Regions from separate parts of the Peribacillus sp. NPDC096448 genome, predicted to be linked through region 1. Evidence: riboswitches for the same ligand, from Rfam matches in the RefSeq annotation. Region 1 holds a riboswitch; the other holds the start of a gene.
The links. Region 1 has a riboswitch for thiamine pyrophosphate ahead of thiC (phosphomethylpyrimidine synthase ThiC). Riboswitches for the same ligand answer to the same signal wherever they lie in the genome.

Region 1 (6,253 bases):
ATGATGAAGTCCTGACTGTCATTCCGTTCGAAGAGATAATGGGAAATGAAAATTGGAAAGAGACAGTTGAGGAAACCATCACGGTGGATAAACTAAAGGAACAACTGGGGAAATCCCTAAATGATTATCAATTCAGTGATTTGAGCGGGAAATATAAATTCAGGAAAAGATGTACGATAACAGAACTTCAATTCATAGATTAAACGATAAAAGGAGAAGGCGATATGCTTTCTCTTTTTTCGATCATTTTACATATGGTCTTGCCTATGATATCTTTCCCTATCATAATCAAATGCTTGCAGTGACTCAATCTGTGAGAACCTTTAACCATACACAATGTCAAGGAGAGCTCAGTAAGGTTTTTAATGGTTTCAACTTGCATTTATTATATAGCTTTACATAGGTTAATATATTGTTAAGGGCTTTTACAGGAAAAAGAAATGAATATTTTAAAAGATAAAAAGGAGAATATATGAAAATTGGTTTGGTACGGCATTTTAAGGTGGCACATGAATTTCCTACTGGGAGATCTGTGACGGCGGATGATATGAAGCAATGGTTTGAGGACTATGATGCTGCGGATATTATTTATGGAACGACTTTATTTGGTGTTGAGGAATGGCAAGAATGTTATTGCAGTGATATGTCGAGAGCTGTCAAGACAGCGGAACACATCTATCCAGGTACGGTTCATAGGATGGAGGAGCTGCGGGAAATACCATCACCACCTCTGAGAGGAAGGATCAAGCTGCCGTTCATCCTTTGGGCCATCTGGATTCGCTGCTGCTCGGTGATCAACAAGCAGACAAGGGCGGAAATTAAGATTGCAGAGCAAAGGATCAATAAAGTATTGGATGAAGTTTTTGCAAAGGGGGAAAGGAATGTTCTGATCGTGAGTCATGCCGCCCTCATGGTATATCTGAGGAAAGAGCTGATCCGGCGAGGGTTCATCGGTCCAAAATTCAAGATTGCCAGTAATGGAAAACTCTATGTATTTGAAAGAAGAGAAGGGAAATAATATATGGTTTCCACCAGGAAAAGGTAAGCCATTTTGCTGATTTTAAGAAAGAGGCAGGCATTTTCCGAATAGTTATTCTTTTTTTATTGGTTGTGGTTTATTATTGTAATAGTGTAATTTTTACGAATTCAATATTGGGGAAAGAGGGGTGGACATTTTGCTGAAGGCAGTTTTTTTTGATTTAGATGATACATTACTTTGGGATCAGAAAAGTGTAAAAGAGGCTTTTGTGGCTACATGTCAAGTTGCCAAGGAGAAATATGGTCTGAATGTCGACGAGTTTGAAGAAGCGGTGCGGAAGGAAGCGCGTGACCTTTATTCTTCTTACGATACATATGCATTCACTCAAATGATTGGAATCAACCCATTTGAGGGACTATGGGGGAATTTTCAAGATGACCATGATGAATTCCGGAAGATGGCCGGGATTGTACCGGCTTATCGGAAAGAAGCGTGGACGAGGGGCTTGAAGGCTTTAGGGATCGATGACCCGGAATTTGGGCTTGAACTGGCAGAACGTTTCCCGGCCGAAAGACGCAAAAAGCCATTTATCTATGAAGAAACATTCCGTGTTCTGGATGAATTAAAAGGGAAGTACAAATTGCTATTGCTTACGAACGGATCTCCTGAATTGCAAAATACCAAACTTGAAATTACGCCTGAACTGGTTCCTTATTTCGACCAAATCGTGATTTCAGGCGCATTTGGACGAGGTAAACCGGATGCCTCCATTTTTGAGCATGCTTTGGAAATCATGGAGCTTGATAAGGATGAAGTATTGATGGTCGGCGATAATTTAATGACCGATATCCTTGGAGCATCACGGGTAGGTATAAAGTCGGTTTGGATAAATCGCCATGATAAGGAACGGAATGAAGTGATTCCAACCTATGAAATCACGCATTTAGAGGAGCTTTTCCCTATCCTTGAGAGCCTGAGGGATTAATTGGCGGTCCTCCTCCAAATAACAATTTTAGATAATTGTAGAGAAAATATTAGGTCTTTCAAATTATTTACAGAATGAAAAGGGTGAGCTATAGTTACCCTGTAATCAATTAAATTATTCAGACTAGGGGTGTCCAATAAAAGTTGGGCTGAGAGGGAAGCGCTTAAGCTTCTTAACCCTCAGGACCTGATCTGGTTCATACCAGCGTGGGGAAGTTAGAATCTACTGAACGATGACATTTCAATTGGTCATTTCTGTAGTCATACTAACGTTAGCCGGGTCTTTAAATTTGAGACCTGGCTTTTTCGTGCGAAATGGATTGGATTTTGTCCTTTTTAAATGAACTTAAAAAGGAGAAATGAAATCATGAAGAGTAATTCAGTAAATGACATGAACGTTTCAATTATGTCCAGTTTTGCCGGGAGTAAAAAAGTGTATGTTGAGGGATCTAGACCCGATATTAAAGTACCTATGCGTGAAATTAAGCTAAGTCCGACAACAGGGGCATTCGGCGAAGAGGAGAATCCGCCTTTACGTGTATATGACACAAGCGGCTTCTATACGGATTCAGAATATCCCATTGATATTCATAAAGGCCTTTCCCCGATTAGACGCAGCTGGGTTCTGGAACGGGAAGATGTTGAAGAGTATGAAGGGCGTGAAATAAAGCCCGAAGATAACGGATATAGAAAAGTGGAATCACAATCCAATGCCGAAGTTTTTCCGGGATTGAAAAGAAAACCATTGCGTGCAGTGAAAGGGAAAAACGTAACCCAGCTCCATTATGCCCGCAAAGGTATCATTACTCCAGAAATGGAGTTCATTTCGATCAGGGAAAATGTAGCCCCTGAGTTTGTAAGAGAAGAGGTAGCTAGCGGGCGGGCGATCATTCCGGCAAATATTAACCATCCGGAAAGTGAGCCCATGATCATCGGACGTAATTTTCACGTGAAAATAAATGCGAATATTGGAAACTCAGCTGTTAGTTCATCGATCGAAGCTGAAGTGGAGAAAATGACTTGGGCAACACGATGGGGTGCAGACAACATAATGGATCTTTCCACAGGAAAGAATATTCACACGACGCGGGAATGGATTATTAGGAATTCACCTGTGCCGGTTGGAACGGTTCCGATATATCAAGCATTGGAAAAAGTGAATGGAGTCGCGGAAGATTTAAATTGGGAAGTTTTCCGGGATACATTAATCGAGCAGGCTGAGCAAGGTGTCGATTACTTCACCATACACGCTGGTGTGCTTTTGCGATACATCCCAATGACAGCAAAGCGAGTTACGGGCATTGTTTCCAGGGGAGGCTCCATAATGGCACAATGGTGCTTGGCCCACCACCAAGAAAGTTTTCTCTATACTCACTTTGAAGAGATTTGTGAAATCATGAAGACGTATGATGTCGCATTCTCATTAGGTGACGGTCTCCGTCCTGGGTCCATTGCAGATGCAAACGATGAGGCACAATTTGCCGAATTGGAAACACTTGGGGAGTTGACGAAGATTGCTTGGAAGCACGACGTTCAAGTAATGGTGGAGGGACCCGGTCACGTACCGATGCATTTGATTAAAGAAAATATGGATAAGCAGCTGGAAGTCTGTCAAGAAGCACCATTCTATACCCTGGGACCATTGACGACGGATATAGCTCCTGGATATGACCATATCACTTCTGCGATTGGTGCTGCCATGATTGGATGGTTTGGTACTGCCATGCTTTGCTATGTGACACCGAAAGAGCATTTGGGGCTACCGAATAAAGAGGATGTTCGGGTAGGGGTCATTACTTACAAAATTGCAGCCCACGCAGCTGACCTTGCAAAAGGCCATCCGCAGGCCAGAAAACGGGATGATGCCCTTTCGAAGGCCAGATTCGAATTTCGTTGGAGAGATCAATTCAATCTTTCCCTTGACCCTGAAAGGGCAGTTGAATATCACGATGAAACTCTTCCGGCTGAAGGTGCCAAAACAGCCCATTTCTGTTCAATGTGCGGACCAAAATTCTGCAGTATGAGAATCTCTCAGGATATCCGTGATTTGGCGAAGGAGAAGGGTCTGGGTTTTGAGTCGGTAATCGATGAAGGGCTTAAAGAAAAAGCGAATGAATTTAGGAAAACGGATGGGAAAATCTATCAATGATTCCGAAGGAGAATTCGATGAATCGGGTAATCCAGATAAAAATTGAAATGAAACAGTTGGAAACTCAATTGGAACAGCTGAAAAGGGAGCTGAACACTTTTCGGGAAAATTGTAACCATGAATTTGTGATAAATGATTATAGTCAACAATGTACAAAGTGCCACTTAATCGAAAGTTTGCAATGGTAATGATTCCTTGATCGTCCTTATGGAATAAATCCCTTAATCATGTTGGGCATTCAATCACAAAACATGATTAAGGGGATATTTCATTACTATTTACATACTTGTTTTGCTAATATGAAGAGGAGGAGGGACAAGCCATCCTTTTTCCTTATTCAATCTTAGGAAGTCAGCACCCAATGCAGCTTTATTGGTATGGAATTGCGCAAACATCTGTGCAATATCTTCGCGGATGCATTGACCCATCATTTGGCTGCAAGCAACTAATCCTGCATTAATATCGATTGATACTGAAGCAGAGATTTCAGGATCTTGAAGACGTGCCCCGACGGGAATATCCTCCAAATTAGCTTTAGGCCTTTCAGGTGGTGACGGAGGCAGTCCTACGTTATTTTCTTTTAATAATGATTCAAGTTGGTCATGTTCCTGTTTCCCTTGATTGATCACTTCAACAAGTAATTTATGCAGGTCCTTGTCGCCAGTATGATTAAGCATAGTTTGATGACAGGCAATCAACCCTTTTGTAGTTGTTAGAAATGCCCAGGTACCAAATACCTCTCCATAATGCATAGGCTCATCTTTCGGATTTCCGCTTAAAATTCCCATAACCATCCTCCTTGAAATTCATTAACGCATTTAAGTTACCCTGAATTCATCCAAGCATGCATCATCGTTTATGTTTGGGAAATGTTAGAGGGCTTTTGATGCTTAACCTTTTATTCCTTGTAGCCATTCTTGATAACATTCATCACAAAGCATTTCATTTCTATCCGTGTCAGTAACTTGAAATGTTACGACATGGATTTTTTTTTCTTCCGTGACATCACTACAATAGAAGCATTGATGTGTCATTAGAAATCCTCCCATGTTATAAAGTGTTTATAGTTTAAAGCGCCACGTTTTTTTTTATACAGAAAAAAATGATGTAGCAGCTTTTTGGTCTTCTTGGAAGAGTTTAGATAGAATAATCCGGTTGGGGTTTAACATACTAAACGTGTTCGCATGATTGATAAAACGAGGAGGGAAATACAATGCAAAACCAATATCAACAAGGTCAAGTACACCAGAACATGCAAACGGGTGCCATTCCCCCACAAATGAATCACGGTGGTCACGAAGTATTCGATGTACATGAAGTGTTGTCGGGAGCGATTGGTACTTTAAACACATATACTCTTTTGCGTCAGCATATCCAAGATCAGGAATTACTCGACATTCTGGATCGTCAATATCAGTTCATCCAAGATGAATATAATATTTCATTGGAGTGCTTCCAAACGGGCCAGGATCCTTCCAAACCGACTCAGAGCTACAAAATGAATCAAGGTAACGATTTTATATATGGATTGACACCAACTCAGCCAAAGAAACCTTTGCAATCCGTATCGGAAATTACGGATGAATGCATTTCAGGCTTGATGCTTGGAGCTGTTAAGTCTGCAGCATCCATGAAGGCGATGGCAGCGCTTGAAATAACGAATCCGGTGGTTCGCCGCGTATTTGCAGATTCCGTTCCGAATTGCATTGAAATGGCATATGAGATTTCGATTTATCAAAACAAACATCATTATTACCAAGTTCCGCAGCTTGCACAGCAGGATATGCAACAAATGATGAATTCGTATGCACCCGCACAAGGAAATAACAATAACATGAGTCATTAAAAGCATTTATTAAGAACATAAAGAAGGGATAGGATTAATTCTCCTATCCCTTTTTTATCATTGTTTCATCTGATTGATTTCCTGAATGCATTCCTGTACGAGGGTAACAGCCTGACTCATGGTTGCTCCTCCGCCAAATGCCGCGGTCACACCAATGGCTTCAAGAATTTCTTGTTCGGAACAACCTTGATCAAGACATCCTTTTGTATGATAGATAATACAGTATTCATCTTGTGAATATAGGCTTATTCCTAGTGCGATAAGCTGTTTTTCTTTCTTGGATAATTGACCTTCT
Region 2 (6,253 bases), on a different contig from region 1:
CAAGACGTTGACCGTCCACCTTGAACAAAACGGACCAAGCTATCCGATCATCGGAATGGACAATGAAGCGTTAAGCATCAATCATGTCGAAAAGGTAAAGGTCCGGTTAAGCGGTAAAGTCATCAAGACCGTTAAGCTAAAAGACAATTCCTTTTGGGAAAAGGTTAAAAGGACCTTTCTCTAAACGAAATAAAGGTACCGGATATGATAACCGGTACCTTTATATATGATAAAAATCTTTCGTATTTTGATAAAGGATTTCATAGACATCCCCAATCGGCAATCCTTTAATTGAAGCAATTTGACGTACACTGTCATGCATCATGCCGGGATGGGTCCATTTCCCATTGAAAACCCCTTCAAACGGCCATGGTCCATCCGTTTCTATCATCATCAGCTTAAGTGGGTATGCCGAAACTAATTCCTGTATTTCCCTCTCATAACAAACATCTGGTGTAATCGAAATGCGGTAGCCCTTTTCGGCCATTCTTTCAACTGTCCGGATATCGCCTTTAAACCAATGAAAGTGTGCCTTCGTGATTTGATGCTTATCCAAAAGGTCGCAAACGATGGGTGCATCGTCATGGACGGCATGAAGGATAACCGGCTTTTCAACCTCTTTAGCTAAGGCCAGGAACCTCTCCAGTATCACTATATATGCTAAGTTATCAATATCGGGATTTTCCTGCCTTAAGTAATAGGGCAGCCCAACCTCACCTATGGCAACCATAGCTTGACTATGTTCCCGCATCCAGCTCAATAATTCGTACACTTCTTCATCACTCGGGAGGGGCTGCTCTGGATGAAAACCAAAGGCAGGCTTAATTCGTGAATCTTTGAGTGAAAGCTGATAATTGTTAATCGAAGAAGCCAAATTCATGGAAACAGTCAGCAAGGATTCCAACTGAACCTTTTCCATGTCATTCAGGATCTGCTTCCGCTTAACAACATCATACTTATCCAAATGGATATGGCTGTCGATGATTCTCAAATGTAATCGCCTCCTACTTAAGTAGTGAAAGTTGGCTTGAGTGCTGCATATAATTCTCTCTTCAAATGAAAAAACTCATCACTAAGAAGCTGTTCTTCTCTTCTTGGCCTTGAAAATGGAACTTTCACTTCTTTGATGACAGCAGCCGGTTTTGCTGATAACACATAAATTCTATCTGATAGGAAAACCGCTTCATCTATGCTGTGAGTAACAAAAAGCACCGACCTCCGATTTTCTTCCCAAACCGACAACAGCCATTTTTGCATTTGCAATCTTGTCAGTTCATCCAAGGCAGAAAAGGGTTCGTCCAGGCACATCAAGTCCTGTGGACTTAAGATACTCCGAATGAATGCGGCCCTTTGCTTCATGCCTCCAGATAATTCATGCGGATATGCTTTCTCGTACTCTTCTAAACCAGCTTTCATCAAAAGGGATTTTGCCTTTTCTTTATCTCTGATCCCAGCAATTTCACTTCCAAGCAAAACATTTTCCAATACCGTTCTCCAAGGTAAAAGGGAAGGCTGCTGAGGCATATAGCTGATATGGCCCTTTAAGCCATTTATCTTTTTACCATCCAGTGAAATGATGCCATGATCAGGCTTCAAAATGCCGCCGATCAAGTGGAACAATGTACTTTTACCGCTGCCCGATGGCCCGAGGATCGTAACAAATTCCCCATCATTCACATGGAAATTCATATTCTCTAATATATTCTGTTTACCATCGAAAGAATAGGAGACGTCTTTAATTTCGAGCTTCATCCTTTTCGCCCTCCTTTCTCTTCCAAGAAACTAAGTATTTCTCCAGGAAGGTGATGATTCCAAAAAAGATCAGGCTCATTCCCATAATGATGAAAATGGCTACAAACACCCGATCTGTCCTGAACGCTGAAGAAGCGAGAGTCATATAAACACCAATCCCCGATTTTGCCCCAAGCCATTCCGAAATAACAGCACCCATTACACTATAAGTGGCCGAAATTTTCAGGCCGGAGAAAATGAACGGGATCGAGTGAGGAAGTTCCAGCTTCCAAAATAACTGGCTTTTTCCCGCTCCCATCATCTTGAAATAATGCTTAAGCTCGTATGGTGTCTGGCGAAAACCGTCCAATGATGCAACCGCAACCGGAAAAAAACATACCAGCGAAATCACGATTAACTTAGGCAGCATGCCAAAGCCAAACCAGATCACCAATAGCGGCGCCAAAACAATGATAGGTATATTTTGTGATAGTATGAGCAGAGGATAAACCGCGTCCTTCACACCTGGAAAAAGGTGCAGAATTGCCGCGATCAATAAGCCGATGCAGCTTCCAATAAAAAAACCCGACAACGCAAGCTCCGTTGTGGATATAAGGTGTCCGTAAAGATTGCGGGACGACTCAATTCCTTCAATAAAAATGGCCGATGGAGCGGGAAGCAGCCATTCTTCGACTTTCAATAAGACTGTCACTGACTCCCATACTATCAGCAACAATAATAAAAGAAAGAAGGGAGCCCCCTTCTTCCAAATTCCCCTTCCGATCATGCCCGATATTTCTCCGTTAACGTATCCATCGTAATCCCGCTTGGCTGATATAATATTTTCACTTGGGAAATGACATTCGGCGATCCTATTTCAATCATTCTTACATTCATTTTTTCTATCACGGCAAAAAGTTCGGAAAGCTCACCCTCCATTGTCGTTTCAAGCGGGTGAACCTCATACTTGACACCTGATTCTTCAATGATCTTGATTGCTTCATCGACCATAGGGATGACATTTTCCCCTTTAGGAATAATTTGTATGCTAATTAATGAGTTGGCCATTGCATTTCCTCCTATTTTGGTAAAAATTCATTGGTAAATGCCTTTTCAGGATCGAAATCACCTTCAAGAAGCTTATTTTCAGTCATCCAATCACTGTAATTCTTCCAAATTTCAAGCTTTTGTTCACCCCATCGCGGAGCATCATCCTGATACTTGTCTGCAAGCCACTCCTGGCTTTTCTTTACTAGTTTTGCATCAAGATCCGGTGCAGACTTAATTAACATGCCTGCTGCATCATCAGGATTCTTAATCGCATACTGGTACCCTTTCGAAGCTGCATGAACGAATGCTTTAACAGTCTCGGGATCTTCTTTTATCATCTTTTCATTTGTAGTCAAAACAGGCGTATAGTAATCAAGCTTATCAGAGTATTCGGTTAAGTAAACCATATTAAGCTTTTCATTTCGCAACTCAGCCTCAATGCCTGTCCAACCATAATAAATCCAGGCAAAATCTATATCCCTTTTAACCGAAGTGAAAAAATCCATGTCTCCTGTATTGACTATGTCCACTTCATTTACATCCGCATTTTCTTTTTTCATGAGTGAATCAATTATGGCCTTTTCAACCGGAGATCCCCAGCCACCATACGTTTTCCCTTCAAAATCCTTGGGAGTTTTAATGTCCTTTGCCTCAGGGGAAGCGAATCCCGAGGTATTATGCTGGATGACAGCAGCTACCGAAACAATCGGCACGCCCTGCACGCGGGCCTGCGTTATGCCCTCCTGGTAGCTCACGCCAAATTCAGATTTCCCTGAAGCGACAAGCTTATCGGCTCCAGCTTCACCTGGCATGATAATTTCCACATCAAGACCTTGATCTTTAAAATAACCTTTTTCCTTGGCTACATACAATCCAGTATGGTTTGTATTCGGTGTCCAATCGAGCACGACCGATACCTTTTTTAATTCTTCATTTTTAGATGCTTCTTCTTTTTCATTAGTTCCGCCTGCTCCGCATCCAGCCAAAAGGAACAACGAAGTTAACAGTGGTAAGAATTTATTCAAGTCATTATCCTCCTACACATCTTATAAGTTCCATATGCCGGAACATAATGGGGCTCCAGGGTCTATTCAAATACTGGATAAAAAAGCAAAAAACGCCCGAAGATGAATTCGGACGTTAACATACAAAACAGAAAATCAGTAATAATATGTTCCCTCCGCTGGCATCATCCAGATCAGGTTCAAAGAGTCAGCATCTAAAGGATGCAATCTCAGCCAGCAGTACTGGCCCCCCTACATTTCTCGCACATATGAACTTTTCTCTCTCATTATATCAATTCATAGGGAAAAAGGAATACTAATTTGCTTCTTATCACTAATTGGAAAGGTATTCCTGGCACTTTAGGATATCTAGCAAAACAGCTTTTCGAACGAAAATCATTGGAAGCAAACTAAGTCTGCCTCTTTTCATTCCAATCATTCTTGGCTGCAACGGTGGCGGACACGTTCCAAATAGTCATTTCTTTGCAAGCATTCATATAATGTGCATTACCTGTAGACATTTTTGTTTACTGGTTTTATTAAACCCTTAATTTCATAAGCAAAAGGTGGATATGATCATGATAAAGATTAATCAAAAATGGTTAGATGTCAGTCAAATCCAACCAGGTACAGCATCTGCTAAATCGCTTGAAACTCTTCAATGCTTGGCGGAAGATTCTAACGTTTTTGAATACCGGAACTTTGGGGATTTCAATTTCGAGATACAGCTGAGGAACCGAGTCATACAGGCAGCTATTGCGTTGGATAAAAGCGGTCCGGAATTTTCCACACTTGAGGAATCTCAATCCAATCAACAATATTGGCACCTTTCAAAGGATGGCACCTTTACCCTTCAGCCAGGGATTCTCCCCCATGCTGCACTCGTTGACATTTTCATGAATGGAAGGCTTTATGCCTTCGAATGCGGGACAGCGATAGTCGTCACTTTTTTAAAGGCGATTTTGGATTTAATCGGCCCTAGGAATTTCGACTATCTTTTTTCAGATCTATTTTTATATGATTGGCGCCCTCCAAGGAATATGGCTCTTATCGTTCACCAAGGACGGGATTATTTACCAGGTGATTGCGTTTACTTCAAAAACCCTGATCACGACGAGGCAACTCCTGAATGGCAAGGTGAAAATGCGATATTATTAGGAAATGGCCTCTTTTATGGCCACGGGATCGGGATTACCACTGCACAGGGAATCATCAATGAATTGAATAGCAATAGAAAGCCGTACGCCACCATATCAGCATTCCTGACAACGCATATCATTTTCCTGGATAGTTCCTTCTATAGACAATTCCAACAAAATTTCCCCCGTGCAAAGCCCGGTAACAGTCCTGCCAGCCTTTCCGATTGTATTGTTTCTGAAATAGGTTCGAAGATATACCTCTCATGACCCTTTAGTTCCCATGCCGTAAAACCACCGGCATAAAAAAATGCTTGGGGAGAGATCTCCCAAGCATTTTTTCTTTTCACGCCCCAATATTCCCTTTGCCTTTGAACCTGCGGGCACTTGCCTGACCCCATTTCGTTATGGATAGTGTATAAACAGCCAAGGCTGACCATATGAACAAAAAGGCTAAAAGATGTGCTTTGGTGAAACTTTCATGATAGACGAATACCCCGATCAATAAAGATAAGGTCGGAGCGATATACTGAAAAATGCCAAGCATCGATAACGGGATCTTCTCCGCCCCTTTTGCAAAATATAAAAGAGGCAATGCCGTGGCAATACCGCCGCCCACCAACAGCAAGCTTGTGCTCCCATCTGTAAAGAATTGCATTTCTGACCGGTTCATCAAGTATATCAGGTAACCCAGGGCCAGGGGCGTTACCATCATCGTTTCGAGCGTCAGCCCGATCGCCGATTCGGCCTTGATCATTTTTTTTGCCAGACCGTATAATCCAAAGGTCATGGCCAAAACAAGAGAGATCCACGGGATCGTGCCGAAATGAATGCCAAGGATCAAGACTCCGATTCCTGCAAGCAGGAATGAAATGATTTGGGCCCCGCTCAATTTTTCTTTTAAGACTATCACTCCCAATAGTACACTGACTAGCGGATTGATATAATATCCAAGGCTCGTGTCGAGGATGCGGCCAGAGTTAACGGCCCATATGAACACTCCCCAATTAGCTGTAACAAGCAGTGAGGCCGTTAGTAATGCCGTAAAGAGTTTCGGATTTCCCATTATGTTTTTGACATAATTAAGAAACGCTTGCCATTTTTTCATGAACATCAATAAAACCAGCATGAACACGAAAGACCATAATACCCTCTGAGCTAAAATTTCTATTGCACCGACTCCCTGAAGGAACTTCCAGTAAATCGGCACAACTCCCCACATCATGTAAGAAAGGGCTGCATAAATCGCCCCTTCTTTTTGTTCATCCACTTTCATAACAAGCCTTCTTTCCATTTACATTCCTTTATCTAATTCCAACTAACAATTTTGTA

Region 2: another riboswitch for thiamine pyrophosphate. It lies ahead of ACIQ0C_RS00130 (ABC transporter substrate-binding protein); the one in region 1 lies ahead of thiC (phosphomethylpyrimidine synthase ThiC).

Annotation. Positions count from the first base shown of each region.
Region 1 covers NZ_JBIWEU010000030.1:15,972-22,224, forward strand. The annotation lists gene ACIQ0C_RS25760 (hypothetical protein) at 1-203, shown strand, start outside; gene ACIQ0C_RS25765 (histidine phosphatase family protein) at 473-1,018, shown strand; gene ACIQ0C_RS25770 (HAD family hydrolase) at 1,176-1,964, shown strand; TPP riboswitch at 2,080-2,194, shown strand; gene thiC (phosphomethylpyrimidine synthase ThiC) at 2,331-4,112, shown strand; gene ACIQ0C_RS25780 (DUF3231 family protein) at 4,391-4,900, opposite strand; gene ACIQ0C_RS25785 (hypothetical protein) at 5,003-5,146, opposite strand; gene ACIQ0C_RS25790 (spore coat protein) at 5,326-5,958, shown strand; gene ACIQ0C_RS25795 (carboxymuconolactone decarboxylase family protein) at 6,016-6,253, opposite strand, start outside.
Region 2 covers NZ_JBIWEU010000001.1:27,914-34,166, reverse strand. The annotation lists gene ACIQ0C_RS00155 (NAD kinase) at 1-184, shown strand, start outside; gene ACIQ0C_RS00150 (TatD family hydrolase) at 221-991, opposite strand; gene ACIQ0C_RS00145 (ABC transporter ATP-binding protein) at 1,009-1,752, opposite strand; gene ACIQ0C_RS00140 (ABC transporter permease) at 1,736-2,518, opposite strand; gene ACIQ0C_RS00135 (thiamine-binding protein) at 2,515-2,799, opposite strand; gene ACIQ0C_RS00130 (ABC transporter substrate-binding protein) at 2,811-3,806, opposite strand; TPP riboswitch at 3,940-4,049, opposite strand; gene ACIQ0C_RS00125 (protein-glutamine gamma-glutamyltransferase) at 4,364-5,191, shown strand; gene rarD (EamA family transporter RarD) at 5,268-6,197, opposite strand.